Regions from separate parts of the Vibrio sp. JZG120 genome, predicted to be linked through region 2. Evidence: predicted binding sites of a transcription regulator. Region 2 holds the regulator's gene; the other holds the start of a gene.
What was found. The regulator PurR, encoded in region 2, represses purine synthesis genes. The targets are predictions, from matches to a motif close to TNANGNAAACGTTTNCNTNA.
Positions count from the first base shown of each region.

Region 1: the regulator PurR is predicted to act here: its motif matches at 2,922-2,941, upstream of purT (formate-dependent phosphoribosylglycinamide formyltransferase).

Region 1 is NZ_JBSRRK010000004.1:300,917-317,435, reverse strand. It holds gene ACWPOD_RS09890 (RelA/SpoT domain-containing protein) at 1-640, opposite strand, end outside; gene ACWPOD_RS09885 (thiopurine S-methyltransferase) at 957-1,607, shown strand; gene purT (formate-dependent phosphoribosylglycinamide formyltransferase) at 1,681-2,856, opposite strand; gene cdd (cytidine deaminase) at 3,002-3,889, opposite strand; gene ACWPOD_RS09870 (LrgB family protein) at 4,333-5,010, opposite strand; gene ACWPOD_RS09865 (CidA/LrgA family protein) at 5,012-5,386, opposite strand; gene sbcB (exodeoxyribonuclease I) at 5,442-6,863, opposite strand; gene ACWPOD_RS09855 (L-cystine transporter) at 7,020-8,393, opposite strand; gene ACWPOD_RS09850 (NAD(P)H-binding protein) at 8,594-9,283, opposite strand; gene cobT (nicotinate-nucleotide--dimethylbenzimidazole phosphoribosyltransferase) at 9,531-10,574, shown strand; gene ACWPOD_RS09840 (adenosylcobinamide-GDP ribazoletransferase) at 10,574-11,380, shown strand; gene cobU (bifunctional adenosylcobinamide kinase/adenosylcobinamide-phosphate guanylyltransferase) at 11,377-11,910, shown strand; gene cobC (alpha-ribazole phosphatase) at 11,922-12,536, shown strand; gene ACWPOD_RS09825 (M3 family oligoendopeptidase) at 12,665-14,461, shown strand; gene ACWPOD_RS09820 (succinylglutamate desuccinylase) at 14,736-15,764, shown strand; gene btuC (vitamin B12 ABC transporter permease BtuC) at 15,847-16,519, shown strand, end outside.
Region 2 is NZ_JBSRRK010000004.1:574,491-591,009, reverse strand. It holds gene glgA (glycogen synthase GlgA) at 1-306, shown strand, start outside; gene ACWPOD_RS11095 (alpha/beta fold hydrolase) at 417-1,220, shown strand; gene ACWPOD_RS11090 (hypothetical protein) at 1,258-1,578, opposite strand; gene ACWPOD_RS11085 (TVP38/TMEM64 family protein) at 1,599-2,285, opposite strand; gene ACWPOD_RS11080 (TfoX/Sxy family DNA transformation protein) at 2,401-2,991, opposite strand; cyclic di-GMP riboswitch class I at 3,108-3,197, opposite strand; gene purR (HTH-type transcriptional repressor PurR) at 3,476-4,480, opposite strand; gene torD (molecular chaperone TorD) at 4,948-5,595, opposite strand; gene torR (two-component system response regulator TorR) at 5,862-6,572, shown strand; gene elyC (envelope biogenesis factor ElyC) at 6,645-7,430, opposite strand; gene cmoM (tRNA uridine 5-oxyacetic acid(34) methyltransferase CmoM) at 7,545-8,336, shown strand; gene mukF (chromosome partition protein MukF) at 8,339-9,676, shown strand; gene mukE (chromosome partition protein MukE) at 9,657-10,382, shown strand; gene mukB (chromosome partition protein MukB) at 10,385-14,848, shown strand; gene ACWPOD_RS11035 (hypothetical protein) at 14,991-15,143, opposite strand; gene ACWPOD_RS11030 (alpha-L-glutamate ligase-like protein) at 15,364-16,332, opposite strand; gene ACWPOD_RS11025 (inactive transglutaminase family protein) at 16,336-16,519, opposite strand, start outside.

The DNA.
Region 1 (16,519 bases), 270 kb from region 2:
GTTTCTGGATTTTTTCGTATAGGTCGTGTTCAGGACCGCTTTTCACATCTGCGATGGCTTTTAAGTGCAGTTGAACTTCGGCAACTAGATTTGTCTTTGGTAAACGAACGAGTAAGTTCAAGTCTCTATAGCCTGAAGGACCAGGTTTTTTGAAGCGATTTTTTACTTTAACAATTGTTGTTTCACGCTCTAAGGTTTCATAAATGGAGACTAAGCTCGCGACGTCTTCAGCAACAATCGTGGCACGGGCTAGGTCAGTAATGCGTTCGACTTTTCCATCTAACTCCAAAGCTATTTTTTCTTCTGCTCGTTGTTTGGACTTTACGCCTGCGAAGTATGGCTGAGCATCATTAAGAAGTGCGGTACTTTTACAGATAGTTTCAAGCTCAAATTGTGCTTGGTGAGCTTTGCTGTAAAGAATGTCGAAGTCAGTGTATGGCTGAGTTGGAGTTGCGTCGATTGACTGAATACCATACAAGCCGCTAAGGCTATGTTTAAAGAGTTTCGAACAAACTTCGTTTTGACTTGTTGAACGATTTTGATCGCCACTCGGCGCTGGGGTAATTGGAAGTGCGGCAAATGCCGGTGCACGGCTAAGTACCAAAAGCATCAATGCTGTAGTACGAAGAAATAAGCTCATTCACTCTCCTTAACTTGCTTGTACTTAGAAAATAGGGAACATAAAGGTCGCTAAGTTCGGCAAATCAGGTACTAACTTATTAATGGGGTCATTACGAAAGATTCCAAGGTTTCAGTTTTGTCTTGAAGTGGAATCGTGCGTTAGATCACCATTTCTCTTTTCTTTATTCTGTTTATCAGATAAAGGCGTGGTTCCTATAAGAACGTTTACATCCTATCACCGCTGTATTAACCAAAGATGAACGGCATAGACAAATTGAAAAAAATCGTTAGTCTTACTTCTCAAAATGAAAATCAGCCGACAAGTAGAAAGTAAAATGAGAGACCAAGAGTTTTGGCATAATAAATGGGCCAGTAATCAAATCGGATTTCACTTGGAAGATGTAAACCCGCTATTACCTGCATATTGGCAACACACAAACCCAAAGCGTGAAGACAAAGTGTTAGTGCCTTTGTGTGGAAAGTCAGAAGACTTGATTTGGTTAGCGATGAAGCATGATTCAGTTGAAGGTGTTGAGCTGAGCCATATCGCTGTTCGTGCCTTTTTTGCTGAACATTTTTATACGCCAACCGTGACGCCTGTTAATGGTATGCACGAGCTTTATCAATTTGATGAGCTCTCTATTTATACTGGGGACTTTTTCACTGCACCAGTATCTCAAGCCGATATCATTTATGATCGCGCCGCGTTGGTTGCTTTACCGCAAGATATGCGAGAGGAGTATGTAGAGCGTCTCAAGCAACTTTTGAATCCAGGCGGTCGTATTTTGCTTGTTACACTCAACTATCCTCAAGAAGAGATGGCGGGGCCTCCATTTAGCGTGCCAGTTGAAGAGATTGAGCAGTTATTTTCAGGTTACAAAGTTACCTGTTTGAACGTAGATGAAGCTGATGAAAACCATCCTAAAATTGCGAAAAAAGGCTTAAGTCGCTTCTCTGAAGAAGTGTACTTAATCGAGAGTGAATAGGTTTTCCTCGGTTTGGAAAACGAAATAGCGCAGCAATTTGAGCTGCGCTATTTTTTGTAGGAGCGGAGCTCGTTTAATATGTGATATTCACTTTTGATGCACTTTCAACAGCATCTTGAACGGCTTCTTCGGTGGTTTTTCGTCGCGTAAGGACAACACCTAAACGACGGCGACCATCGATTTCTGGCTTGCCGAATAGACGAACTTGCGTTTGAGGTTGAGCTAAGGCTTTGGTTAGGTTGTCAAAGCGAATGTTTGTGGAAGTCCCTTGACCAAGAATAACGGCCGACGCAGATGGGCCATATTGTACGATATTATTAATCGGCATTCCGGTAAATGCACGTACGTGGAGAGCAAACTCTGACATTTCCTGAGAAATCATAGTGACCATGCCTGTATCGTGTGGGCGAGGAGAGACCTCATTGAAAATGACCTTATCGCCTTTAACAAATAACTCTACACCAAAGATGCCGTAGCCACCGAGTGCGTTGACTACTTTCTCTGCCGTGTATTCTGCTGCTTTTACTGCGTTTTCTGACATGGCTTGCGGTTGCCATGATTCGCGGTAGTCGCCATCTTCCTGACGATGGCCAATTGGAGCACAGAAGTGAACACCGTCAACGGCTCTGACGGTCAATAAAGTGATTTCGTAATCGAAGTCGATAAAACCTTCCACGATCACGCGACCTGCCCCCGTACGTCCGCCTTCCTGTGCGTAATCCCATGCTTTTGCTACGTCGTCTTCGGTCTTGATGACACTTTGCCCTTTACCTGAAGAACTCATAACTGGCTTTACTACGCACGGGATGCCTACATGCTCAACCGCGGCTTTGAAGTCTTCAAAAGTATCTGCAAAACGATAAGGTGATGTCGTCAGTTCTAGTTCTTCTGCAGCCAAACGTCGGATACCTTCACGATTCATTGTTAGCTTGGTTGCCTTAGCGGTTGGAACAACATTCAGCCCTTTTTCTTCAAGCTCTACCAGTTTGTCGGTTGCGATAGCTTCGATTTCAGGTACGACGTAAGTAGGTTGTTCCTTTGTAATAACTTCTTCTAAGGCGCTTCCATCTAACATATCGATGACGTAACTACGGTGAGCAACTTGCATCGCTGGAGCATTAGCATAGCGATCACAAGCAATCACTTCTAAACCAAGTCTCTGACATTCAATTGCGACTTCTTTACCGAGTTCGCCAGAGCCTAAAAGTAATACACGGGTAGCATTTGCGCTGGTTGCAGTGCCAAACATAGTGTTCCCTTACAAAATAGAGTGGTGAGACAGAAATTGCAGGAGATCATACTGAAGTTTTATGACAAAGCAAACGTTTGCTTTTGGTTTTTAGGCAATAAAAAAGCTCTACATGCCGTAGAGCTTTTTATACTGAAGTTGTCGCTTATACGTTGACAAAACTAAGTGGAATATCTGGATTCAACGCTTCTAACGTTGATTGCGTATCAGCCAAATGACTGATCTTGCCTTCTGAGTTTTCTACCAGAGCAGCGGCTTTGATATTGTCGAAAGTTTCACCCGCAAGTAGTACTTGGATCAGCGCAACTTGTAACGGCGGCAAGCTAGGGTTAAACGCCGCATTTTCCGCATAAGCCCCTTGGAATACACGGCCGCTAGCCATTTCTAATGCTAAGCCACTCAGGTTGTTAGTATATGGTGAGTGGCTCATGTTCATCGCTTCAACAGCGCTTTGAATTAGAGTGTCTTCATCATCGCATGAGAACTGATGCTTTACTTCTGCCATTAAGCCGGATTCGATACCGAGATCGTTTGGTCCAAAGGCTTCAGGTAGGTATTCATGCAGCGACTTTTCTTCGCGTTCTGGGAGCTGAATTTTAAGCTCGTTTGCGGTAGATAACTCGTTCATGAACTGACGGCAGTGACCACATGGGCTGAAGTTAATAGTGATATCTTTAATACCACGTTCACCTTTCATCCAAGCGTGGCTAATTGCAGACTGCTCAGCGTGAACTGTTTGACCTAACTGAACACCAAAGAATTCCATGTTGGCACCGAAGTAAAGGCGACCTGAGAGACCACGAACGATAGCACCGACATAAAATTCAGAAAGAGGAGCATAGGAATATGCTGCGGCAAAAGGAAGTAGAGCAACACGAAGCTCTTTATCTGATAGACCGGTAGCTGAAAGCAACTGCTCAAACTGTTGAACTGAAAGCGTAGCATCAAAATCATCAGCTTGGATGATAGGAGCAAGTTGTTTGGAAAGTGCTTCTGGAGCGCCTGCTAGCGCCTGTTCAATGCGACTTTTCATGTTGAATCCTTGTTATTGCATGGACAGTTATTCTATGTGAAGGATAGAAATGTTCCGTGCGTTAGATCACGATAAATAATGCAATTGATAATTCTGTTACATAATTAGAGTGAGCTCACACATGTATTCGATTGCACTGACGTGAAGCGTTATCTCCGTCTCACAATTAACCATATCAGTATATATTCATATAACCAAGACGCTGGGATATGTTAATTACGATGCCTACATGTCCACACAACGTTATTCCTAGATATCTAAGCAACGTTGAGTCAGTAATATTGCACTGAATGTTGAAGTTATTAGTGTGTATCTCGTCAGAGTGCCTTAACGATATTACTAGAACGGGTTGTTAGATGAGGTAATACAGAGTTTTGGAAGGGATAAGGAAGAAACGGGAAGGCCACGGCCTGCCGGAAGGAGGGCAGACCGAGAGCGCTTAACTATTGATATAGCCAGACAGCCAAAGCAAAAAAGCTTGGAGCCAAAATAGAAGTGATGATGCCGCATAAAACCAATGCGAGTGATGAGAACGCGGCATCAATGGGCTGTTTCTCTGCACATGTCGCGGTGCCTAAGGCATGAGACACGGTACCCATTGTTAGGCCACGTGCAATCGGGTGTTTAATTCCAATTAAGTTGTAAATTGGGTATGCCAAAATCGCGCCCAATAAACCAACAATCAGAACCAAGATCGCCGCAACGGCAGCTTCACCACCGAGGTGACTCGAAATTTCCATTGCTATTGGCGTAGTGACGGATTTACCCACTAGACTTGCGATTAAACTGATATCCGCTTTGAAAGCGACTGCGATCAAGGTGGTTGTCATCATCGACATCACACTGCCTACTGTGCAAGCAAAAGTGATGATTCGCCAGTTTGCTTTAATTTGTGGTAGTTGTTCATATAACGGGTAAGCCAGAGCAACTACGGCTGGTTGAAGTAAAAAACTGATCCCTTCGTTATCCGCATAATACGTTTCAAACGGTACATTTAAGTAAGTAAGCAAAGGAATGAGCACTGCAATACTGATCAGCAAAGGATTTGCTAGAGGATTATTCACTTTGATTGCGATTTGGCGCGCGACAAGAAAAACCGCAATGGTAACAACTAACCACATATCAGTGCTTCTCCTTTAGCAAGTAGTCCAGCAGCCAAGCGAGGCTGACTAGTACAATGAGTGAGCCTCCAACTGCGCTAGCAATGATAGGGAGGGCATTAGCGAGTAGCATATCGAAATGTTGCATTAATCCCACGCTAATAGGAACGAACAACAAAATCATGTAGCGGATTAATAGCGTGGCGCCCGGTTTGACCCAATCGACCTTTACAAGCCCAAGAGTCATAGAGAAAAACAGTACGAGCATACCGATGACACTTCCTGGGACGGAAACGCCAGTGAACTTTTGAATGGTAATTCCGATGCCAAGTGCCCCCATGATGAGGAAGATTGAAATGAGCAGTTGGATCAGTTGTAAGAATCGTTCTTTAATCATTTTGACAGTATATAAACAACAAGCACACCATAAGGTGCGCTTGTATTAGGAGGAGTTAAGAAGCTAAGCTCTCTACATAACGGTACACGGATTTTAATATCGCAATCTTCTTTTCGTCACTTTCATGTTCGTGAACTAAGTTTTCTAAATTCAGCATGTACTCTTCAATTTGGCTTTCAAACACTTCTCGACAGTGTAATGCCCAGCGTCTCTGTTCTTGCTCGTCTAATGTGCCTGGGAAGTTACGCGCACGATAGCGGAACAATAGAGGTTTAATGCGCTTGTCATCAAATTCAATGTCCAATGCGGCAAGATTGTTCGGGTCGGTTTCTCGAATGATATCCATGGCTGCGCGATCGGCCGGAGAGAAGAATCCGTCGTAAAGTTGCGTATCGACGTCATCACTTTTATCGAATTTACGCTCGACTGAAAAGAGGCTAATCAGCTTTTCTCTAATTTCAGGATGTTGGCGCAACAAAGCGAGATTAGCGAGACATTGCTGGCGATCAATGCCAATAGACTCCGCATTTTCAGCCGTTAACGTTTTTGCAGGGGCGAGAATAGGGCATTTGTTCAAATGAACTAGTTTAACTGGCACTGGTAGCAATTCACCAAGATCTTCGCGCTTAGTGTAGAGTCTTTCGTGCAGCTCTTCTGCGGATAGCTCAAGAATAGGTTGAGGGTCTTTCGCTAAATCGATGGTGATAACGGCGTTATTATTGGTTGGATGCCAAGCAACAGGCACAATCCAGCTAGTGTACTGACATTCGCGCCCTAGCATGCCTGAAACGTGCATCAACGGTGTCATGTTGACGATGTCGACTAAATCATTGAGCTTGCGCTTTTGGCGCATAGAAAAAAAGTAATCAAACAATTTTGGTTGCGCTGCTTTTACTTTCTTTGCCATTTCGATAGTCGCAATCACATCTGCCATGGCATCGTGCGCGTTACTATGTTCTATGCCGTTAGCCACAGACAAGTGTTCTAATTTAAAGCTAGTGAAGCCATCTTCGTTTTCTGGCCATTCTACGCCTTCTGGGCGAAGGGCATGGCACGCGCGTAGTACATCGAGTAAATCCCAACGTGAGTTACCGTTTTGCCAACTCCATGCGTATGGATCGATAAAGTTGCGATAACAAGTATAACGGGTCACTTCGTCATCAAAGCGAATGCTGTTGTAGCCTAAACTGGTGGTATTTGGTCTCGCGAGTTCAGTGTGAATCTTAGCGATAAACTCAGGCTCAGAAAGGCCTTCTTGAACCGTTTTTTGCGGAGTAATACCAGTAATAAGTGCAGCTTCAGGAGACGGAAGATAATCAGCAGGTGGCTGGCAGTACATGACTAAAGGTTCGCCGATGATATTGAAGTTTTCATCTGTGCGGACACCAGCGAACTGGCTTGGGCGATCTTTCGCGGGGTTTGTTCCCCATGTCTCATAATCAAAGAAGAAAAAAGTGGGCTGATTATCTTGGTGCATTCTGCTTACCGTTTACAAAACCGATGACAGTATTAGACCATTCAACGCCTTGACTAGCAACGAAAGATGCAAGTTGAATTTTTGAAAATGAAAAAGCCGATGGCGAACCATCGGCTTGATATTTTACGTTTTATTGCTTGGGAAGTAGTTTGAGCTTTACGCTCGTGTTTCTTCCAATGCTGTTTCGCTTTCTGGTGACTTCAGCACTCGGCTAGCAATCGTACCCGCAGTCATTGATCCTGAAACGTTCAGTGCGGTACGTGCCATGTCAATCAATGGTTCAATAGAGATAAGTAGCGCCGCGATGGTGACAGGCAAGCCCATTGCAGGAAGAACAATCAATGCTGCAAACGTTGCACCGCCGCCTACACCAGCAATACCAAATGAGCTGATGGTGATAATCGCAATCAATGACAGGATAAAGTGCAGATCCAGTGGGTTGATGCCCATTGTCGGAGCTACCATCACTGCCAGCATTGCAGGATAGATACCTGCACATCCGTTTTGGCCGATAGTGGCACCAAACGATGCTGATAGGTTTGCAATAGCTGGTGGAACGTTAAGCTTCGTGATTTGCGCTTCTACGTTTAGTGGGATCGTTGCTGCTGAGCTACGAGATGTAAACGCGAAGGTCAGTACAGGCCAGATTTTCTTAAAGTATTCCGAAGGGCTAACGCCGACAAAAGAGACTAATACGCCGTGAACAACAAACATCAGAGCGATAGCAACATAAGACGCCACAATAAAGCCAAGTAGGTTTAAGATGTCGCCTGCGCTTGATGTCGCAACCACTTTTGCCATCAGTGCTGCGATGCCGTATGGCGTTAGGGCCATGATCATCTTCACTAATCGCATAACGATAGATTGAGCAGCTTCTACGAAAGTACGAATCGGTGATTCCAACTCTGCTTTTTCCATCATCACTTTACGAGCGGCGATACCAGTTAACACGCCGAAAATCACAACAGCGATAATTGATGTCGAGCGAGCACCTGTTAGATCAGCAAATGGGTTGGTTGGAATGAAGCTAACTAGCATTTGAGGAATAGTTAGATCACTTACTGTACCGGCACGGCTTTCTAAAACGGCGATACGAGCGGTTTCACGCGCGCCTTCAGTTAAACCCTCTGCTGAAAGGCCAAATGTCGTTGTCACCAAGATACCGATGAGTGCAGCAATTGCAGTCGTTACAAGAAGAACAGAGATGGTCAGGCCAGAAATTTTACCTAATGATCCACCTTTTTCCAATTTAACAACTGCAGAGATCATCGATACCAATACTAGTGGCATGATGACCATTTTCAGTAGACCAACGTAGCCACTGCCTACAATGCCTACCCATTCAAGTGTTTGAGCAATTGCGCTGTTGCCTTCACCGTGAATGAGTTGCAAAGCAAGACCAAAAAGAGAACCAGTAACAAGACCGATTAAAACGAGACGAGAGAGTGTGTGTTTCTTTTGTTGTTGGTTAAATAGAAAGAACAATATGCCAACAAAGACGGCTAGAGAGGCTATCACTGCAAAATTCATAATCTGACCTTATCAACCTGCCGAAATGGCGGTTGTTTTTTATACGGGGTTTTATACGGATTTGTTTATGGGGCGTAAGATAACGCTCGCGATATAACTTTAAAAATGACAAACGGGTATTAGCTAGATCTAAAATGAATATAAAAACGAGATCTAAGTCGCGTGAGAGTGTGAATTAGCACGTTAAATGTACAAAATGGTTATTCGTAGTGATGCAGTAAGTCACGCATTTCTTGCCTTTGTAAGTAAACCACCGAGTCTTCTTGATAACTGAAAAGTTGATAAATCATCGCTTTGGCGACATCTTCCGCTCGAATAGGTAAAAAGTTGGACAGTTTGCCAAGCATGAATGGGCGAATTACCTTAAACAGAGTTTGCACTAACTTCTCGTCCGTTCTTGGGCTTTGACGTTGACCAACAAGCGGGCCTGGGCGAACAAACACGATTTCCTCAAAACCCATAGCTTCGATTCTTTGTTCCATTTGTCCTTTACAGGCTAAGTAATGGGATGGTGATTTACTATTTGCACCAAGGCTAGAAACAACCGCAAGGCGTTTGACTCCGATCGTTTTCATCTGTTGGGCGACTTTACACACCAGATCAACATCTACTCTACGTAAATTATCCTTACTGCCTGCTTGCTTAAGAGTTGTGCCTAAACAGATAAAGCCGATGGTCGGTGTTGGTTGGTTATCATCCCATTGGTGGATAGAGAGGTCGGCATCAATGAGAGGAACAAGCTTATTGTCCGCATCTAGGACGCCATCGAGTGGGCGGCGAGAAAGATAATATAAGGTACCAACACCTGATTGATTTATGAGGTTTGTAATGACTTTTGAACCGACTAAGCCAGTCGCCCCAGCGATGATGGCGCAGGTGTTGTTATCCATGTCCTTTCTCCTATATGGGAATATAGCCTAAGCTATTGTAGCGGATTTCAAGGAGTTACTTATAATCGAATGCTCGAAAGGTGAGACGCTCTGCGAACTCAGTAGACTTTCCTAACAGAAATCTGATTAGCGCTGCCCCAAGCGGATGCAAGGGTATACAATAGTGGACGCTCAAAACTGGGGCTGAGCAAGATTTCTTAATCAATGGAACACCTCTCACCCAGACAACATCAAAGGAACGTAAAAAATGGATGACTCTTTTGCAGCGGAGATACAAGCGCGCATAGATAACAAAACCAAACCCGTCGGTTCTTTAGGCTTATTGGAAAAGGTGGCACTACAGCTAGCTCTTATTCAAAGTCAGGATAAACCTCAGCCAGTTGATTCCATCGCTATCTGTAAACCGAGCATGCTGGTATTTGCTGGAGATCACGGCGTTGCAGAGGAAGGCGTAAGCATTGCGCCAAGCGAAGTCACTCAGCAAATGGTGGCTAACTTTCTCGCCGGCGGCGCAGCCATCAACTGTTTTTGCGACATCAATGGCATCCAACTCAAAGTAATAGATTGCGGCATGTTGGCACCTATTGATGTGCTGGTTCCAGAATTTAAGTCTCATCCAAACTTGGTTGAACAACGATTGGGTAACGGTACGGCTAATTTTTCTAAACAATCAGCGATGTCCCCAGAACAAGTGGCGCTAGGTTTAGAGTATGGTGCGAAGATTGCTGAGCAAACCATTTTGTCTGGCTCAAATCTATTGATGTTCGGTGAGATGGGCATTGGTAACACCAGTTCGGCTTCCGCACTGTTATCGGCGCTGAGTTCATTAGATATTGAGTATTGTGTTGGCGTTGGCACCGGAATCAATCAACAGCAGTTGAGCCGTAAATATAAACTAGTGGCACAGGGCGTGAACCGATGTCGAACTCTGGATACCAAAGCGATTCTCGCACAGGTTGGAGGGTTTGAAATCGTACAAATGGTGGGCGCTTTTTTAGAAGCCAAGCGGCTTAAAACCCCAGTTTTAGTGGATGGATTTATCGTATCGGTTGCTGCGTATATAGCAACGTTGCTAGACGAAGAAGCACGCGAATACATGTTGTTTGCCCACCGCTCCGAAGAAAATGGACATAAGTTTGTATTAGAGTACCTAAAAGCAGAACCTCTACTCGATCTTGGTTTACGATTAGGGGAGGGAACCGGAGCCGCTCTTGCCTTACCCTTGTTAAAAGCTGCTGCCCAGTTTTACAACAAGATGGCGAGTTTTGAGAGTGCAGGAGTTACAGTATAGTGTCAGTCCCTGATAATTCTGAGAACGTCACGCCGTCACCGTTAAGATACCAGTGGGAGTTGTTTCTATTAGCTATCAGTTTTTTTAGTCGCTTACCCGTCCCCCAAGCCTTGCCATACAGTGAAGAACGCATGAATCAGGCCGGTCGTTACTTCGCGTTAGTTGGTCTCGTGCTTGGAGCGCTTTGTGCTCTGGTATTTTCGCTCACCTCAATTCTTTTCCCAGAATCGGTTGCCATAGTATTAACGATGGTGTTTAGCTTATTGTTAACAGGGGCATTTCACGAAGACGGCTTGACTGATATGGCGGATGGCATTGGCGGTGGCATGACTGTCGAGCGACGCCTCTCTATTATGAAGGACAGCCGCATTGGCACTTATGGTGCAGCCACTCTCATTATGGCGTTATTGGCTAAGTATGTTTTTTGGAGTGAACTGGCTAACTTGCCGCAGTTTTGGTTGGTCATTGTCGTCGCTTATACCGCAAGCCGAGCACTAGCCGCGACGCTTATTTATGACATGCCTTATGTCAGTGACAGTGATACGTCGAAAAGTAAACCGCTGGCAAATAGCCAGTCTTCTTTAGAAGTCTCCATTTTGTTGTTTACTGGTGGCATAACATTGCTTGTGCTTGGTATCACGCAGGCGATCTTTATATCGCTTGTTCTCGTGGTATTTCGTTTGATGTTCAAACGTTGGTTAACCAAGCGAATTGGCGGCTTTACGGGGGATTGTCTTGGCGCAGCGCAGCAGCTATCGGAACTGCTTGTTTATCTCACTATGATTGGGTTTTATCACATCTCATGAAGCAATTGATACTCGGTGGCGCGCGCTCTGGGAAGTCGCATTTGGCGGAAAAAACAGCCAAGCAATTATCGACCACTTCTCAACACTCATTACATTATGTTGCAACCGCGCAGCCATTTGACCAAGAAATGCGAGAGCGAATAGCGCATCATCAAAAGCAACGAGGGGGCGAGTGGCAAGAGCATGAATGCCCCCTTCATTTATCTGAGTTACTGACAAATTTCGCTAACACCGATGTTGTACTGGTCGATTGTTTAACCTTGTGGCTCAATAATTGGATATTTGAGTTAGGTGATGAATGTTCCAATGAGAAGCTAGAAGCAGAAATTGAAAAGCTTATACAGGTGGTACGTGGCTCAGATGCGACGTTAATATTCGTCTCTAACGAGGTTGGAATGGGTATTGTGCCTTTGGGGGCGGTTAGTCGTTACTTTGTGGATAATGCAGGACGGATGAATCAAAAACTAGCCAGTGTTTGCCATCGTGTTACCTTTGTTGCTGCTGGTTTGCCGTTGGTTCTTAAAGAGTAGGATGGAACAAAATGAAAACACTCAATATCTATCTTGTGCGTCATGGAAAAGTAGATGCTCCACCAGGACTCCATGGCCAAACAGATGTAAAAGTTACGCCTGCTGACCAAGAAAGCATTGCTCGGGCTTGGATCGAGAGTGGACGAGGTGTGGGTGGAGTGGTTTGTTCTCCGCTTTCACGTTGTCAAGAACTGGCAAATATAATTGCTGAACAGCAATTATTACCAGTAATGACGGATGAATCTTTACAAGAGATGGCATTTGGTGATTTTGATGGTATGCCTTTTGATATGCTCACCGAGCAGTGGAAAAAGCTAGATGCTTTTTGGCAATCGCCAGCACAACATACGTTGCCGAACGCTGAGAGCTTAAGCACATTTTCTGAGCGCATATGTCGCGTTTGGTCTCAAATCATCAACGATATCAATGACAATCTACTTATCGTCACGCATGGTGGCGTCATTCGTATGATTCTTGCTCATGTATTGGAGTTAGATTGGCGTAACCCCAAGTGGTATTCGACGTTGTCGATAGGAAACGCTTCTGTCACGCATATAACAATTACCATAGATGAGCAAATTTACGCCTCGGTGCGTTCGATTGGCGTACCTCTTTTAACTCGTTAATTTATAAATATTAAAATGCCCAAAGCGATACTGCTTATGGGCATAGTCACGGAAGATGTCAGTGGAAGCCCATCTGCTAGGTGCAGGAAGCGAAAATTGACTCAGTTACATAAAAAGGAAATATAGAAATGACAACGCCGAGTTGGGATTTGTCCATCGTTTATAACGACCTTTCTGACCCACGAATTCAAGACGATATTGCTCTTGTGGAACAATGTATTGATCTTTTGAATAAACAATCAGCAGATTGCGGCAACGTAGAGATCATGCAAAATGCGATTTTGACCAATGAAGCCGCGAGTCGTTTAGCGGGCACAGTTGCAAATTTTGCGAGTTGTTATGCTTCTGTTGATGCAACAAACGCCGAAGCGAAATCGTTACTTGGTAAAATGACCCGCATCTTTTCGGAGCTTTCCCAAGCGTTCAGTCCCTTTGATTTGACATTAACGCATGCCGACGAAGAGTTTATCTTGCGTGTGTTAGACCATGAGAATCCAGATATCAGTGGGCAAGCTTTTTCTATCTTGAATTCTAGAAAGTTGGCGGATACTCGTCTTAGCAACGCAGAAGAACAGTTACTGGCTGCGATGAGTGTGGATGGTAAATCGGCTTGGGGTAACCTATACGATAACCTGACTGGCTCATTGAAAGTGAAGCTTGAGTACGCAGATGGTAAGAGTGAAGAGCTTGGGTTTTCTCAAGCGGCAAGCATTCTTTATGGTTCTGAATTTGATCGTCAAGAAGCCGCGTGGCGAGGCGTACAAGATGCAATGCAAACGCACCAAGAATCATTCGCTGCGATTTTAAATGCGTTAGCAGGATGGCGTTTAACTGAAAACAAAAAGCGTTCGACGAAGCGTGAAGTTCACTTCCTAGAGCCGAGTTTGCATGGTAGTCGAATCCAAGCTGAAACTTTAAATGCGATGATGACAGTAGCTAAAGACAGTCGAGCTATTGGTCAGAAAGCGGGTTTATTGATGGCGAAAGTACATGGTCTGGATGAGATGAAACCTTGGAATCATCTGGCGGCTATGCCTGCTTTGAGCGGTGAAGCGAAGGTCTACGACTTTGATGAAGCGATTGATGTTATTTGTGAAGCATTTGAAACAGTAAACCCTGAGATGTCGGAGTTTGTCCGTTTGATGGTACAAAACGGATGGATTGATGCCGCGCCAAATGCCAGCAAGCGCCTTGGTGCATACTGCACCAAACTGCCAGCAACGCGAACACCACTTGTGTTTATGACTTGGAGTGGCAGTCGTTCAGACCTGATGACTCTCGCGCATGAACTTGGCCATGCGTTCCATAACTGGGTTATTCGTGATTTGCCACTTTGCCAAACTTACTACCCAATGACGTTAGCAGAAACCGCCTCTATTTTTGCAGAAAACATCGTTCGTGATCATTTGATTTCGAAAGCGGAGAGCGTCGATGAAAAGCTAGAGATGTTGTGGGAAGAGTTGTCATCTGCGCTAGCTTTAATGATCAACATTCCGGTCCGCTATGAGTTTGAGAAATCGTTCTATGAACGCCGCCAGGATGGAGAGTTTACCGCAGATGAATTCTGTGAGTTGATGTCTGAAACTTGGAAAGAATGGTATGGCGACGTAATGAGCGAGCCGGATCCGTACTTCTGGGCAAGCAAGCTGCACTTTTCTATCGATAGTGTGAGTTTTTATAACTACCCATACCTGTTTGGTTTCTTATTCAGCAAGGGTATTTATGCACAGCGAGAAACCAAAGGCGAAGCGTTTTACACCGATTACATCAATTTGCTGCGCGACACCGGCTGCATGATGGCGGAAGATGTTGTCGAAAAGCATCTATCGATGGATTTAACTCAACCAACGTTTTGGCAGCAGAGCGTTGAGCTAGTGCGTGAAAAAGTCGATGAGTTTGAGCGTTTGCTCGCACAGCGCGGCTAAGTTTTTCGCAGTGTTGATGCATAATCTGCTTTATAGCTACAAAAATTTGATCAAATCATAATGATCTTAATCAGGGCTGTGGTAAAGTTCACAGCCCTAACACTTTGTAATTGTTTAAAAATTAAACGCCTCAATGCTTGATTTGAGTGCCTGGCGCGAAAAGGTATCGGATTTTCGAGGGAAATAGTGATTTCTACTCATAAGTGAGATCGCAGCAACAAAAATCCTTTGTACAATTTATTAACATACCCGCCGTGCTATTAAGGAGTAACGCATGACGAAGTCTCTCTTTCGCCAATCGTTTTTAACTGACACGTTAGATGTTCATATCGATGTTGCACCAGCGGAGCAGGTGCTTTCTAACGGTGTAAAACTTAAACTCTATCAGCGTGGTGTATTAGAAGTAATCCCTGCGAATTATACTCAGGATACGAAGAACATCATCATCTCTTGTGGGGTTCACGGAGATGAAACGGCACCGATGGAGCTGGTGGATTCCATTATTCAAGACATAGAATCTGGGTTCCAGACGGTCGATACCCGTTGTCTGTTCATTATCGCTCATCCAGAATCCACTCTGGCGCACACGCGATTCCTTGAAGAAAACCTCAACCGTCTGTTTGACGAAAAAGAACACAAACAGACAAAAGAGCTTGTCATCGCTGATACGCTTAAGCTGCTTGTTCGAGATTTTTATCAGGATACCGACCCGACAACACGCTGGCACCTTGATTTACACTGCGCGATTAGAGGTTCGAAGCACTATACGTTTGCAGTAAGTCCTAAGACTCGTCATCCTGTGCGAAGCAAGGCATTAATCGATTTCTTGGACAGTGCACACATTGAAGCTGTGCTCTTATCAAACTCACCATCGAGTACGTTTAGCTGGTACAGTGCCGAGAACTTTGGTGTGCAAGCTCTCACAATGGAGCTTGGTCGTGTGGCTCGTATTGGTGAAAATGACCTCGATAAATTGACTGCGTTTGATTTGTCTTTACGTAATTTGATTGCGGAAACGAAGCCAGAACACCTACCAAAACCATGCATTAAATATCGCGTAAGTCGCACAATCGTTCGCCTGAACGAAGACTTTGACTTTATGTTCGACGACAATGTTGAAAACTTCACTTCATTTGTTCACGGCGAAGTGTTTGGTCATGATGGCGACAAACCATTAATGGCGAAGAACGAAAACGAAGCGATTGTCTTCCCGAACCGCCATGTCGCAATAGGTCAACGTGCAGCTCTGATGGTTTGTGAAGTGAAAACCCGTTTTGAAGAGGGCGAGTTGGTTTACGATTAATCCAACATTGCTTTGAGAAGTTAATTGCAATTTACCGAGGCTTAACTGTAAGGTTAAGCCTCGTTTGTTTTTATCGGCCGCTATGGATTTTCAACAACTTATCCTGAACAAGGAACGACGCTGGCAACGTAACCTGATGGTTATGTCGATCGTGCTCGCTGTACTCTCTGCCATCCACTTGATGGTCGGAGAAATTTTCCTTTCTCCTTTTCAATCTTTATCTGCATTTGAACATAAGCTACTGGTGGACTTGCGTTTACCGAGGTTGGTGTCTGCGGCAATTATTGGTGCTGCGTTAGCGGTATCCGGCGCGACGTTACAAGTGTTGCTTGGGAACGTTTTGGCTGAACCCGGCGTGCTTGGTATATCTGGTGGTGCAAGCTTAGCAATGGTCTTAATCATGTTCGCGTCACCTGTTCTTCCTACCCCGATTGTTTTTATGTTGGCAGCGATTGCAGGCTCGATGTTATTCACGTTTGTTTTGGTGGCGATAGCAAGGGCAATGCACCTGACGACGGCTCGATTGCTTTTGGTTGGGGTCGCATTGGGTATTTTATCGAGCGCGATTGTGACGTGGGCATTTTACTTTAGTGATGATCTTAGCCTACGCCAACTGATGTATTGGTTAATGGGCAGTATTGGCGGTGCAAGTTGGTATCAACATACCGTTACTTTAGTGATGTTACCGGTGCTTATCTGGTTATGTTGTAAAGGCAAGTCGCTTGATAAATTGATGCTGGGTGAGATTCATGCGA
Region 2 (16,519 bases):
TTTGAACCATGTGGTTTAAACCAAATCTATAGTATGGCTTATGGGACATTGCCGATAGTACGTGGTGTCGGTGGTCTAAAAGACAGCGTCAACGATTATGATGTGAACCCTTCTGAAGCGACGGGGTTTGTTTTTTTCGAACCGACACCGCAGGCATTGTTGTTAACGATGCTAAGGGCACTGTTGCTCTATGCTCAAAACGAACCTGAAGTGAATAAAGTACAGTTGCACGCGATGCAACAAGATTTTTGTTGGCAAAAGGCCGCAGAAGCTTATTTGCAACTTTACAATTCGGCGTTAAATTGACTTAAAATTGTAACGAAAGGCACCGAATAAGGTGCCTTTATTATCTTGAGTAAGGGGAGTGTGGTAGGATGGCTTTTTACTCAATAGCACGACCTTTTTGATACTTGAATATGACCCAGCCGCTACTTTTTCATAAAACCTATTTGCACCCTACTAGTCATGAGTGGGTTGTATTTGTGCATGGTGCTGGCGGTAGCTCTTCTATCTGGTTCAAGCAAATCAAAGCTTACAAGCAACACTTTAACTTATTGCTGATCGATTTAAGAGGTCATGGAAAGTCAAATCAGTTACTTAAAGAGCTCATTGCCAGCCGTTATACCTTTACGGAAGTCACCCAAGATATTTTGAAAGTATTGGACCATTTAAAGATCCAATCCGCTCATTTTGTCGGTATGTCGCTTGGTACCATTATTGTTCGAAACCTTGCTGAATTATCAGCAGAGCGCGTGCGTTCAATGGTGCTCGGTGGCGCTGTCACAAGGCTCAATACTCGTTCTCAAATATTGGTTAAATTAGGTAATTTTTGTAAGCACATTCTGCCGTACATGTGGCTCTACAAACTTTTTGCGTACATTGTTATGCCACAGAGAAGCCAGCGAGAGTCTCGCCATCTTTTTATTCGTGAGGCCAAGAAGCTTTGCCAAAAAGAATTTAAACGTTGGTTTATTCTTGCTGCTGATGTAAATCCTTTAATGAAGTATTTTAAAGATCGAGAGTTACCCATTCCCACACTCTATTTAATGGGCGACAGAGATTACATGTTTATTAAGCCTGTTAAAGAAATGGTTGCGGCGCATAAGCTTAGTGTTTTACGAGAGATCCCCAACTGTGGTCATGTTTGTAATGTTGAGCGCCCTGAAGATTTCAATCAACATTCCATCGAATTTATTAAGCAGCAAATGGTTTCTGCTTAGCGCTGAATAAATCGATTGAGTAGGAGTAGGGGAGTTATTAAGGCTCCCCTATTTGATGTCCACATTGCCAACAAGCACCAAACTGCCCCTCGTTTACCTCATGGCACTTCGGGCACTGCCAATCTTGATACTCATTTCCATCGGATTGTTTGCGGTAGGCTTGTACTATTCCTTCTGCTTTTACTTGTTGTTTGGCGTCAAAAAGCCAGACATAAGGATCGGTATCATCACTAAACGGCAGCTCTCCTTTTAAACCGAAAATACCTTCTCCGCGGACTTCACAGTAGACTTGCTCGGTTTTCAATAATTCGCACACGATATGCGCTTCTGCTGGGTTTTTAGCAATGAATATTTTCATTAAACACGTCCACTTACTAATTATGAGTTTTGCTGACTCGGTGTTGGCCTTACTTTATTCATAACCCATTTAGTGATGATTGGAAACAGCCCCAGTAACGCAAAAGAGGCCAATACCGCAGGTGAAATAATGCCTGACAGGCTTTCAATTGTTGCTAACTGAGTACCGGCGTTTAAGTAAACTGCAGTGCCTGGCAACATACCTACTTGGCTAGTAAGGTAAAATCGACCTACAGACATTGGCGTTAAGCCCATCAACAAGTTGATAAGAAAGAAAGGGAATACCGGAATGAGACGCAAGGAAAATAGATAAAATGCACCGTCTTTTTCGACACCTTGATTAATTGCGATTAACTTATTGCCAAACTTGTTTTGTACCCAGTCACGCAGCAAATATCGGCTGCTTAAAAATGCTAGTGTTGCACCCATAGTACTGGCGAAAGAAACCAGTAATAAGCTCGTCCAAAAACCAAATAGAGCCGCACCAAGTAATGTAACCACAGCTGCCCCAGGAATAGAAAAAGCGGTAATTGCAATGTAGGCAAAAAAGTAAATAGCTGCCGAAAAAACAAAGTTCTGATCGATGTATGTGGTCAGCGCTTCTTGTTGTGCTTTTGCATTTTCCAACGTTAAATACTGACTAAAGTTAACGCCTAAAAAGATAATGATCGCGACCAGGATTAGGCCTAATATCAGTTTCTTATTCATATTTATGATTCCAATTTGGGATATATGTAATAAGACAGAATGAAAGTCGAAAAAATTTCACAAAAAAACCGCAGATTAGACTGCGGTTTTACAAGATAGTTTTTAAGGCCGACTTTTATTGGAGGCCATTCATCAACTCATCTCGGCGAGCTTGAGGTACAACGCTCCAATGAGTACCGTTAATAGCACCTTCTAGTGCCCATAACAGCTCAATGTTGACGGTTGCAGAGTGCGTATCTCTTATCGCTTTATAAGCGTTAAGTGCACCTTCCTCTTCCAGTTTTTCTACTGACTCAATGCCTGCTTTTTTCAGCATGCGTTCAGTTGCCAGTCGTAAGTTAGGCAAATCTTTTAAGCGATTAGGCTTTGTAGTTGCTTGCTGTTCTTTTTCAAGCTTTGCCTTTTTCAACGATTGGTTAGCTACTTCGATTAAGCGTTCGCTAGACTCCCATAAATCGTTGGAAATTGCGTAGTACTTAGTAACGACTGGGAAGCCACGTTTTTTATAAACGTAAGGCTTTAGCCCTTGTTTCTCGAAGTCAGATGAAGTTTGTTGGTCTGCTCTTATATGAAGCTGATTATTTACAACTAGTGCAAACATTGTTTCATCAGCGAATAGTCCGAAGCCACCAAACATTGAGCGCGACTTGATATTACCAAGTGCCTCAAATAGCTTCATAGAGTCTTTGAGTATCGGTTTATCCATGTTTTGTTATCTCGGTGTAATTAATATTACGCCACCAAAAGTCAGGTCCGAGAGAGTAGCAAACATGCGCAAAAGCAATGTCATTACAGGGTAAAGTCATCGCTTGCACACTTGCCATCGGTAACCCCGCTACCTTCCATATAGTACTATGGTTCAGGCCGGAGGCTTTGCGTCCCACCCTTTCGAATGGTTTGCCCTGTGCGTGACAGAATGAGCATACTTCGTATATTGAATTAACATCACGTTTTACCCGTAAAAGTGTGATTCTGGTTCAATAAAAAGTGTCGACAAGCGCATATTTGTGCATATTTGAGAATAAGGCGGGATGATCTCGAGGTTGTGAGGGAGTGTGATTTACCTACATATAAAACAGAGACTTAGAGATTTTTTGTCTAACAAACCTAAGTCAGGGGAAAGTTATTTAGAGACAAAAAATAAGCGCCCTTTTAGAGCGCTTATTTGACATCGTTATATCTGGCGAATTTTAGTTCATTTTCTTCACGGTGTTTCGAATTACAAGCTCAGGTTGCATTTCGAAAATTCGCTTTTCGTGTTCTTTATCTTTGATTCGCTCAAGTAGGATCTCGAACGCATTTTTACCCACACGACGTTTAGGTTGGTGGATAGTGGTTAACGGTGGAGAGAAGTATTCCGCAAGCTCGATGTTGTCGTAGCCGATCACTGAAATATCATCAGGAACTTTGATACCGTTTTGTTGTAGGCGGCTCATTAGGCCCAGAGCCATTGTGTCGTTAAAACAGAATACCGCTGTCGGACGTTTGTCCATTGCTGTAATTTTATCTGCGACTAATACGGCCGTATCACATTCAAAGTTACCTTCAAGGATCCAATCTTCATTTACAGCTAGGTTTGCTTCGCTCATCGCGCGACGGAAACCTGCAATGCGCTCTTGGCAAGCAAGTTTTTCAAAATGACCGCTTAGACAAGCAATATCAGTATGGCCATTGTCGATCAGATGTTTGGTTGCGATGTAGCCACCTTCTTCTGAGTTATCCATGATCTTGTCCGCTTGTGAGCTTTCTGGACCCCAATCCATGACCACTTTAGGAATGTCGGCATGACGGTCAAGCATCTCTTTAAGCTCTTCGGTTAAGTCAGAACACATCACTAGGATGCCATCAACACGTTTTTCAGCCAGCATACGGATGTAATCGCGTTGTTTTTCGTAAATCCCACCCGTATTACACAGAATCAGAGTGTAGCCTTGGCGGTAACAGTAGCTCTCAACCCCGTCAATCACTTCTGAGAAGAATAGGTTGGTTGACTGCGTTACTAACATGCCAATAGTACGAGTTGAGTTGCACTTTAGGCTGCGTGCAACCGCACTTGGCGCGTAATTCAACTCGTCCACGGCTTTCATTACTTTTTCTTGCGTTGCTTCTGCAACGAAACGCGTTTTATTGATAACGTGCGAAACTGTCGTAGTGGAAACGCCGGCTAAGCGAGCAACGTCTTTTATAGTGGCCATAAATGGTGTCCTGTATCGAGCTACTGAAATATGTCGTGTTGGATGTACCTGATGCTCTAATGGTTTTACACCCAGCAATCTAAGGTTGGCGCTAAGTGTTTCGGCAGCGGTTGGTCCAAGTACGACAAAAGGGTACGTAGCAGCATCGGTCGATGAATTTTATCTTTTTTCTATCTGATGAGAAATTGCCATCAACCTGTTAAAAAACACAAAAACCGCTATATTTCAGCGGTTTACATATAAATCATATTTAATCGTTTGCGCTCACATTTTAGCCCTATGTGGACTGACTAGCAATGTTTTCAGCAAGAGATTTGTGTATTTGAAGTCACATTTTGACTGCTAAATAACCAAGCGTCTTTGAGCTAAGTTAAGGCAAACGAATAATATACCCAACTTACTTACATTCAGTTATTTCAGGTATACAGGAAGCCCGATAGGCGGGCTCCTTAAAAAATAGGCGGCAATTATTCCCCAATAAGGTAAGCGCTGTCTAGTTTACAAAATGCAACTAATAGTTTCGCGACGCTCGAGTAGAACCCAAATTCGTCGAATTGTTTACATTTGTCTGCAAACTGAGGTAACCAAGACATCAACTGTTGCTGGATAAAGTCGTTTTGTTTAACGAAGGCTTCTTCCATGTGTTTTTCTTGCTCAAGTTCGTTTGAGCGGATAATCATGTTGCCGAGAAAGTCGAGTTCAACGGCTAAGTGGTCCGCAGGCTCTTTTAGATTTTCATCTACTTGAACGCCAAATTCTGCCATCAACTTTTCCATTTCCTCGGCTGGCTTGTCATTCAGCAAACCTGATTCACCGATGTACATCGATGCGTAAGGAAGAGCGCCATATTTTTCTGTCTTCAAAAACAGTTCACAAAAGTCAGCAGCAAGCTCCAATTGAGCGTCTTCACGATCTTGCAATCGGTTTAGCGCATCAACGAGGCTATCAACGGCTGGTTTCAGCGACTCATTTTCACCTAAACCTGCTAGAAAACTGCGAATTTCAACACTGTGGTAGGCTTCCAGTTCTTTCTCTGTTAGCTCTTTTGCGAACAAGCTCGAAAACCACCAGTAAATTTCAGCGCGTTTTTCATTAAAAGCTTTCACTTCTTGCATTTTGGGCTCCTGAATGATGCTTCAAGTTGTGCATCACAAAGTCAATTAGGGATATCCCCTAAGTGTAATCAATTAAAATGAATAGCAGTAACTATAATTATTATGTTTTATGGTCAAAAATTAACGTTTATTAATAGCGATGGGTAAGCTTGTTTTGAATCAATAAAAACGCTAAATCTTGCTTTTTAATGTATCTATGACTAGAAATGTTACTAGTTATGAATAGAATACGTCTTGGATAATAAGAAGACAGAAAAGTGGTGTAAATGAGCTATCACGTATTAGTCGTAGAAGATGATGTTGTAACTCGTAGTAAGCTTGCGGGATATTTCCAAAATGAGGGTTACCAAGTCAGCGAAGCAGAGAGTGGCGCAGAAATGCGTGAGGTCCTGCAAGCGGGTGATGTAGACCTAATCATGCTGGATATCAACCTGCCGGGTGAAGACGGCCTGATGCTTACTCGTGAATTACGTAGCCAATCGGATATTGGTATCATATTAGTAACAGGACGCACGGATAGCATTGATAAAATCGTAGGCCTAGAAATGGGCGCTGACGATTATGTGACAAAACCTTTTGAACTGAGGGAGTTGTTGGTTCGCGTTAAAAACTTGCTGTGGCGTATTTCAGCAGCGCGTAGCGGTAGCGCGAAAGCGAACGAAACCAGTGAAGAACATATTGTACGTTTTGGAGAGTGGACATTCGACATTCAACGTCGTGCGCTGAGCCGTAACGGCGAACCCGTAAAATTGACCAAAGCAGAATACGAACTTTTGGTGGCGTTATCGTCTTACCCTAACCAGGTGTTAAGTCGCGAGCGTATTTTGAATATGATCAGCCACCGAGTTGATGCTCCCAATGATCGTACTATTGATGTTCTTATTCGACGTATGCGCGCAAAAATGGAGTTTGATCCAAAGAACCCACAAATTTTTGTGACGGTGCACGGCGAAGGCTATATGTTTGCTGGTGATTAAACTGAACAAACCTAAGTCTTAAAAAGAAAAAGGAGAGCTTCGGCTCTCCTTTTTTGTGGTTTCAATATAGTACTACTTTGCTTCAACCATTGGTGTTTGGCCGACAGTATCACGCAACCTTTGCCAAATGCTGCCCAAGTACTCATGCCAATAAAGCTCTGTTTGTTCTAAGTAACGCGCTTTAGGTGAGTATTTATCCCAAGGTTGACTGATTTCGCTAATAGCTAAGAAGTTGGTCGGGGCTGGGATTGGTTTAATGCCTGCTGCGTTGAACTCATACAATGCACGGCTCATGTGGCTTGCTGAAGTGACTAACACAATCTCCTTTTGTTGAACGAATGCAGCCGCTTGACGCGCCTCTTCCCACGTATCTTTCGCATCTTCTAATAAAATGATATCGGATTTCGCGACTCCCAACGCAAGGGCAACGTTCGCCATCATTCTCGCATGGCTAATTTCAGAACCGCCAGCATAGCCAGACAAAATTAATTTAGCACCTGGATACATTCTTAAAATACGAATGCCTTCAGTTAAGCGCATTAATGCTGCACGGCTTAACTGCGAGGTGGGTGGAATTTCGTCATCGATAACATGACCATTCCCTAAAACCATCACGTAGTCGATGGTGCCAGAAACTGGCAAAAAGGCTTTATGCTCTCGCTCTAATGGCATAAGAAGCTTGGTTGAAACAGGTTGGAAGGCAACAAGAAAAATGCCAACAAAAGAGAATAGAACAACGAAGCAGCCAGTTTTACGTTTTGTGGTAAAACTAATGAGAGCAAGACCCAACAAGCCTATCAGCAGCAATGCCGGAAGTGGCATAAGCAAGGCTGACACTACTTTTTTCAGCTCAAACATACATAAATAGTCCGAAAAAACATCAATTGATAATAAAAATGAGGGTACCCCTCTTTATTCCTGCTTTCCTTGTGCCAGAATAGCGGCACAATCCGTTATGATAACTCAGCAGAAGTGACAGAAGACCGCAATTTCGACGATATCGCCCACAAATTTGCAAAAAATATTTACGGCTCCGACAAAGGGGAGATCCGCCAAATCATTGTGTGGGAAGATTTTCTACAGATTCTAAGTGAATTAGATGCTGACCAGCAACCCCTAGAGGTGTTGGATGCTGGTGGTGGTTTGGCACAAATGTCGCAAAAGCTTGCTAAGCTCGGACATCGAATCGCTTTATGTGATCTATCTTCGGAAATGCTGCAGTTGGCTAAGCAGGATATTGAAAAAAACGGTTTGCTTGAGCAGTATCGCCTGATTCATTCGCCTGTCCAATCCATTGGTGAGCATATGGGTGAACAGGTGGATCTTGTTATGTTTCACGCCGTCATGGAGTGGTTGGTCGATCCTAAGGCCGCACTTGAAACGGTACTAGAACAAGTAAAGCCGGGAGGCATTGCATCAGTGATGTTCTATAACCACCATGGTTTAGTCTATAAAAACGTGGTTTGTGGCAACATTCCTCATATATTAGACGGCATGCCCCACCGAAAAAGATTTAAACTACAGCCGCAAAAAGGCTTAAAACCTGAAGAAGTCTACCAATGGATAGAAGATTCAGGCTTTAGTATTTGTGGCAAATCTGGTATCCGCTCATTTAGTGATTACATAGGTAATATGCAATACATGGGCGATTACGAGTTTGAAGATGTGTTGGCGCTAGAAAAACAACTTTGTCGACAAGAGCCATACCTCTCATTAGGCCGCTACATTCATGTGTGGGCTAAAAAGAACGATAAACAGGAATAACAATGAGTGAGATGACTCTCAATGCTGCAGAGCAACCAATCGATGAGTTGGTTGGCTGGGTTAAGCAGCACGATTTCTCGTTGAACCTGACCACAGAGCGATTGGCATTCTTAATAGCCATTGCCGTACTGAGTAATGAAAGGTTCGATGAAGAATTGGGTGAAGGTGAATTGCATGATGCGTTTGCCATCGTCACTCGATTATTTGATGAGACTGGCGAAGCATCCGCTTTTCGTGCTAACAACGCCATCAACGAGATGGTAAAGCAGCGCCTTATTAGCCGTTTTGTCAGTGAGATTACTGATGGAGCGAGCATTTACCGCTTGTCGCCTTTAGCGATAGGAATTACCGATTACTACGTGCGTCATCGTGAGTTCTCGAAACTGCGCCTTTCTATTCAACTGTCTATGGTGGCAGATGAAATGGCGAAAGCGATTGAGGCAGCACAAAAAGGTGGCACACCGGGCCACTGGAAGAAAAACGTATACGGAGTTTTAAAATATTCTGTAGGCGAAATCTTCGATCAAATCGATCTTAACCAACGTGTGATGGATGAGCAGCAGCAATCTGTAAAACAACAAATTGCCGATCTGCTAAATAAAGACTGGCGCGAAGCGATCAACAACTGTGAAGCGCTCCTATCAGAAACATCAAGCACGTTGCGTGAACTTCAAGATACGCTGCAAGCCGCCAGTGATGAACTGCAAACTCAGATCCTAGATATTCAAGAAATTGTGTACGGCGATCCTGAGCTAGAGTTCATCGAAGAAGCGTTGTTTGGTCTGCAAATGAAGCTGGATCGAATCACAAGCTGGGGCCAGCAAGCGATCGACCTTTGGATTGGTTACGACCGACATGTGCACAAGTTCATCCGTACTGCAATTGATATGGATAAGAACCGTGCGTTTAGCTCGCGTCTACGTCAATCCGTCAAAGATTACTTCGATGCGCCTTGGTATCTGACTTATGCAGATGCGGAAAGGCTTTCTGACCTTCGTGATGAGGCCCTAGTCCTGCGTGATGACGAGGTAACGGGTCAAGTTCCGATGGAAGTAGAATACGAAGAGTTTCAACAAGTCAATGATGAGTTGTCTGAACGAATTGGTGACATGCTAAAAGCGCATAAAGATCAAGGCACGCCAATCGACTTGAGTGTGGTATTGCGAGATTACCTTGCACAGCATCCTTACACTCATCATTTTGATTTAGCTCGCATTATCGTTGATCAAGCCGTACGTCTGGGGTATTCAGAATCGGATTACCAAGCGATTCAACCGGACTGGAAAGCAATCAACGAATTTGGGGCAAAGGTACAAGCGAATGTCATCGACCGATACTAATGAATACATGTCAGAGAATCTGGCAAAAGCAATTTCTAACCCTCTGTTCCCAGCGCTAGACAGCATGCTACGAGCTGGGCGTCATATCTCAAGTGAAGATCTGGACAACCACGCGTTGCTGTCGGATTTCGAACTTGAGCTTTCTTCTTTCTACCAACGCTACAACACCGAATTGGTGAAAGCGCCAGAAGGTTTCTTCTACCTTCGTCCACGTTCAACTTCTTTGATTGGCCGCAGTGTGCTTTCTGAGCTGGATATGCTGGTGGGTAAGGTACTGTGTTTCCTTTACCTAAGCCCAGAGCGTCTTGCGCACGAAGGCATCTTCACTAACCAAGAGTTGTACGACGAGCTACTTGCTCTGGCTGATGAAAACAAGCTGATGAAGCTAGTGACGAACCGTGCTACCGGTTCTGACCTTGATAAAGAAAAGCTGTTTGAAAAAGTACGTACGTCACTTCGTCGTCTACGTCGCCTAGGCATGATCATCAACATCGGTGAGACTGGTAAATTCAGCATCAGTGAAGCTGTATTCCGCTTTGGTGCCGATGTACGTATTGGCGATGATATGCGTGAAGCGCAGCTACGTCTGATCCGTGATGGTGAAGCGGTAGTGCACACCAAAGAGCCAAGCCAAGGCAGCCTATTGTCTGAAGAAGAACAAGACGACCAAGCCCAAGAAGAAACAACAGAAGAGGGTGAAGCATGAGCATGATTGAACGCGGTAAATACCAATCGCTGACCATGGTCAACTGGAACGGCTTCTTTGCCCGTACTTTTGACATCGATGGTCTGGTCACCACGCTATCAGGTGGTAACGGTGCAGGTAAATCAACCACAATGGCGGCGTTCATCACCGCATTGATTCCTGACCAAACGCTACTGCACTTCCGTAACACAACCGAAGCGGGCAGCAGCCAATCGTCTCGCGACAAAGGTTTGTACGGTAAGCTACAACCGGGCGCGTGTTACGCGGCACTGGACGTGGTGAACTCACGTAACCAACGCCTATTGTTTGCAGTAAAACTGCAGCAAGTTGCGGGTCGTGATAAGAAAGTAGACATCAAACCGTTTGTTATTCAAGGCCTTCCAAGCCATATAAAACCAACAGATATTTTGGTTGAAAGCGTATCTGCGACTCAAGCTCGTGTACGTCAAATCAACGAAGTAAAAGAATCGATCGCGGAATTTGAAGGTGTTCAATTCAAAGCCTTCTCTTCTATTGTTGATTACCACGCACAAATGTTTGAATTCGGTGTGATTCCGAAGAAATTGCGTAACTCTGGTGACCGCTCTAAATTCTACCGCTTGATCGAAGCATCGCTTTACGGTGGTATTTCAAGTGCGATTACGCGCTCGCTACGTGACTACCTTCTGCCACAAAACGGCGGCGTGAAGAAAGCGTTCCAAGATATGGAATCGGCGCTGCGTGAAAACCGCATGACGCTAGAAGCGATCAAAACTACGCAAGCAGACCGTGACTTGTTCAAACACTTGATTACAGAGTCGACCAACTACGTGGCAGCGGACTATATGCGCCATGCCAACGAGCGTCGTAAAAAACTAGAACAGACACTGTCTTTGCGTTCAGAGTTATTTGGTTCTCGCGAGACCTTGATTGAGCAAAACAACCTGCTTAACCGCGTTCAAGAAGAGCTGGAACTGCTGATCGAATCAGAATCTTCTTTAGAGCAAGACTACCAAGCGGCTTCGGATCACTTGCAACTGGTGCAAAACGCGCTGCGTCAGCAAGAGAAGATCGAACGTTACCAAGAAGATCTTGAAGAGCTGAGCGAGCGTCTTGAAGAACAAATGATGGTAGTGGAAGAAGCGCAAGAACGCGTGATGATGGCTGAAGAGCAAGCGACCGTTGCAGAAGAAGAGGTGGACAGCCTTAAGACGCAACTTGCTGATTACCAGCAAGCTCTTGACGTTCAGCAAACTCGCGCGCTTCAATACCAACAAGCCGTTCAAGCGTTGGAGAAAGCGAAGCAGCTACTTGGTGATGACAGCCTAACGGCAGAATCCGCACAAGCGTTAGTGGCGGAGCTGAAAAACAAAGAGACAGAAAATACCAATACGTTGTTGTCTGTGAAACATAAGCTCGATATGTCATCAGCTGCGGCAGAGCAGTTTGATACTGCATTGAAGCTTGTACAGAGCATCGTTGGCCCTGTTGAGCGCAAAGAAGCCTCTAAGCGCGCAAAATTGGCAATCGCTAAAGCTCGAGAATCACAGCAAATTGCACAAAACGAACAGCAATGGCGAGCGCAGCATCGCGATCTTGAGCGTAGCCTCAATCAGCAACGTCAAGCGCGTGAACTGGTTGCTGAATACAAAAAGCAATATCACGTCGAGCTAACCGATGAAGTTACGTTTGAACAAGAACGTGAACGTCATGCGATGCAAATCGAATCACTAGAGATAGCTCAAGAAGAAGTTCGTGATCAGCGTGGTGAACAGCGCCGTCTAGAGCAAAACGCGACGGCAGAAATCAGTAAGCTTGAAGCGATAGCGCCAGCTTGGATTGCGGCGAACGATGCACTAGAGAAATTACGTGAGCAGAGCGGGACAGACCTTGAAGATCGTCATGCGGTAATGAACCACATGCAGGTCGTTCTTGAGCAAGAAAGGGCGCTGTCCTTAGCTAAAGATAAGCTTGCTGAGCGCCGTAGCCAGCTAGACGCTGAGATTGAACGTCTTGCTTCTCCTGGTGGTTCAAACGACCCTCGCCTGAAAGGTTTGGCTGATACTTTAGGCGGTGTATTACTGTCTGAGATCTACGATGACATCACGATTGATGACGCGCCTTACTTCAGTGCGATGTACGGTCCGGCTCGTCACGCTATCGTTGTTTCTGACCTGTCAGGTATCGAAGAGAAACTGGTAGAGCTAGACGACTGTCCAGAAGACTTGTACATCATTGAAGGTGACATCGATGCCTTTGATGACAGCTCGTTCGATGCAGAAGAGTTAGAGGGCGCGGTTTGTGTTCGCATGAACGATCGCCAAATGCGTTACTCTCGCTTGCCTGAGATCCCATTGTTTGGTCGTGCAGCACGTGAGCAGCGTCTAGAGTTGCTGCGTAACGAACGAGAAGAAGTGGTAGAGAAGCACGCAAAAGCGGCGTTTGACTCTCAGAAAATGCAGCGTTTGTACCAAGCATTTAACCAATTTGTGTCTAACCACATTCAAGTGGCTTTTGACGCTGATCCAGAACAAGCACTGGCAACCATTCGTGATAAGCGTAACCAAATTGCTCGCGTGCTGGCGGATCTGGATGCAAAAGAGCAGCAGCAACGCTCTCAGCTTCAAACTAGTAAGCAAGCACTGTCTTCTCTGGACAAGCTAGCATCACACATGGTGCTTGTTGAAGATGAATCATTGCAAGCGCGTTTTGATGAGCTAGAAGAGAAAATCGCTCAGCTTGCAGAGGCGAAAAACTTCTTAAATAATCATGCAAAAGCCGTCGCGCAACTAGAGAATATTGCGTCTGCGCTTGATGCTGACCCAGAGCAATTTGATGCACTAGAAGCAGAATACAAAGCGGCAGATGAACAGTTACAAGATCTTAAGAAGCAAATCTTTGCACTCTCGGATCTGGTTGAACGTCGTCACTACTTCGCTTACTCAGACTCGGTTGATCTTCTGAACAAAAGTAGCGAACTGAGTGAGCAGCTAAAAGCGAAGTTGGTTCAAGCTGAACAGACTCGTACTCGTTCTCGTGAAGAGTTGAAGCAAGCACAAGGACAAATGAACCAATACAACCAAGTATTGGCGTCTTTGAAGAGTTCGCATCAAGCTAAGCAAGAAACCGTACAAGAGTTCAAACAAGAGCTGCAAGAGTATGGCGTAAATGCCGACGAAGGTGCGGAAGAGCGTGCAATGCGCCGTCGTGACGAGCTGCACGAACGCTTACATACTTCACGTAGTCGTAAGAGTGAATACGAGCGCACGATAACGTCGACCGAGCTTGAGATGAAAGGCTTAGCGAAACGTCTGAAGAAAGTGCAGAAAGAATACGCAGAGCTGCGCAAATTTGTCGTTGCAGCGAAAGCGGGTTGGTGTTCAGTACTTCGCTTAGCGCGTGAAAACGATGTTGAGCGTCGTCTACACAAGCGCGAACTGGCTTACATGTCGGCGGATGAATTGCGTTCGATGTCGGATAAATCATTGGGTGCGCTGCGTTTAGCGGTTGCGAACAATGACGACTTGCGTGATGCGCTGCGTCTATCAGAAGACAACGCACGTCCAGAGCGTAAAGTTCTGTTCTACATTGCTGTATACCAACATCTTCGTGAGCGTATTCGTCAGGATATCATCCGTACTGATGACCCAGTTGAAGCAATCGAAGAGATGGAAGTCGAGCTGGCGCGTCTAACGGAAGAGCTAACGCAGCGTGAAAACCGTCTAGCGATCAGCTCTGAGTCGGTAGCGAGCATCATCAAGAAGACGATTCAGCGTGAGCAAAACCGTATTCGTATGTTGAACCAAGGCTTGTCGAACATTTCGTTTGGTCAGGTGAAGGGCGTACGTCTAAACGTGAAAATTCGTGAAAGTCACGAAGTGTTACTGAACGGTCTAGCGACACAGCAAGAGCAGCACAAAGACCTGTTTGAATCGACTCGCTTTACCTTCTCTGAAGCAATGGCGAAACTGTTCCAACGCGTGAACCCACACATCGATATGGGCCAACGTTCACCGCAAGTTCTGGGTGAAGAGCTACTGGATTACCGTAACTACCTAGAGCTAAGTGTAGAAGTGAACCGTGGTACAGACGGTTGGCTACAGGCCGAGTCTGGCGCGCTATCAACAGGTGAAGCGATCGGTACTGGTCAGTCAATCCTCCTGATGGTTGTTCAAAGCTGGGAAGAAGAATCTCGTCGTCTTCGCAGCAAAGACATTGTGCCTTGTCGTCTGCTCTTCTTGGATGAAGCAGCGCGTCTGGATGCGAAATCGATCGCGACATTGTTCGAATTGTGTGACCGTCTGGATATGCAGCTTCTTATTGCGGCACCAGAAAACATCAGCCCAGAGAAAGGTACTACCTACAAGTTGGTGCGTAAGGTGTTTAAAGACCATGAGCACGTACACGTAGTTGGTCTACGTGGTTTTGGTCAAACGGATAAGCCTAAGACCGAAGCGCAAGAGATGATCGAAGAGTTTGAATCGTAAACTCCGAATCTAGCAAAACGCCCGCAATGAACGCGGGCGTTTTTGTATTTGTTAGCGGGAGGCTTCAAAGCGTATAAAATAAGCCGAGACTGTAGGACGACAGTCTCGGCTTATTAATAGAACTTAGCGGGGAGGCTAAGTTTTATTCCTCTGAAATATCGTCTCTGATATCGATCATTTCAGCAAGCTCTTCAAGTGCTTGGACAGAAAGCTCAGACAAGCGTTGTAAATGCTGGTCTAAGCTCTCTTGTTCTTCAAGCTCTGGTTCATCGTTATCTGTTTCTTTTGTTAGCATTTCTCAACCTCTCAAGTTGAGTAAGGGGAGACCTCATCATACTCAAAAGTTAAAGGAGAAAAGAAACGATCTATGTTGATTCTGTTAGCTCGATCATTGATTCAAGTTATAGGTGAGATAGGTTTGTTTAATAAGATGAGTAGGTAGACGGTTTTGGAAACGGAAACAAAAAACGCCAGCAATCCGAACAATTACTGGCGAATGATATTGTGATTGGCGATTAGAACTGCGGTTTTACCCCAAACTGCTCTGCTGCGTAGGCGACACGTTCAATCGGCTTTGGATACTCGGCAGGTGTGCCGAGGCTCTCTATGTGTTTCAAACGAGGAAGCAAGCCTGCACCATTAGCGATTTGGATTGCTAAGCCAGGACGAGCGTTGAGCTCTAAAACCATAGGCCCTTCCTCTTTATCTAGCACCATATCAGTGCCCATGTATCCCAACCCTGTCATCTCCCACGCACTAGACGCAAGCTCAAGCAAGCGCTCCCAGTGCGGGACTTGGAGGGTAGAAAGGTCTTTGCCGGTATCCGGATGGTGGGTGACTGGATGGTCGAATTGCACCGCTCGGATTGCTTTACCTGTGGCGATATCAATGCCCACGCCCACAGCGCCTTGGTGGAGGTTTGCTTTACCGTCCGACGCCGCCGTAGAACAGCGCATCATTGCCATAACAGGGTAGCCTTTAAATACGATGATTCGAACATCAGGCACGCCTTCATAACTGAAGCCATCGAAACAATCATCAAACTTAATCAGGTTCTCAACGACTGCGACGTCGTTTTTACCACCAAGAGAGAAAAGGCCTGCAAGCGCATTACTGATATGACGTTCAACTTCGTCCTTACCAATTGTAGAGCCGGAAGGTTTGGTATAGACCCCATCTTTATGCGAGGTAATAACCAAAATACCCTTACCACCACTACCTTGAGCGGGTTTGATAACAAAACCAGGCCAATCTTGCACCATTCTATGGATTGTCTTTACTTCTGCTTGGTTATGAATAACGCCGATCAGGGCAGGGACTGTCGCCCCTGCTGCCTGCGCAATAATTTTAGTCTTGAGCTTGTCATCAACTAATGGGTATTTAGAACGATCATTGTAACGGCCGATATAACTGTGGTTACGTTTGTTCATCCCCATAATGCCTTTATGGCGAAGCTTAGCTGGCGAAGTAAAACTTTCGAACATCGTTTAGTCCTCCGCTAGTGGTTTGAAACGACGTAACTCAGTTAGACGGTAACCTGTGTAAGTACCTAGCAATAGAATACCGGCCAGAACAATCAACTGTAGACCAATGAAATTAAAGGTTAGGTGCTGAATGTATGAGTTCGTCATCGCTAAGTAAACCAATACTGCGGTGAGCAGTGAGCCCCCA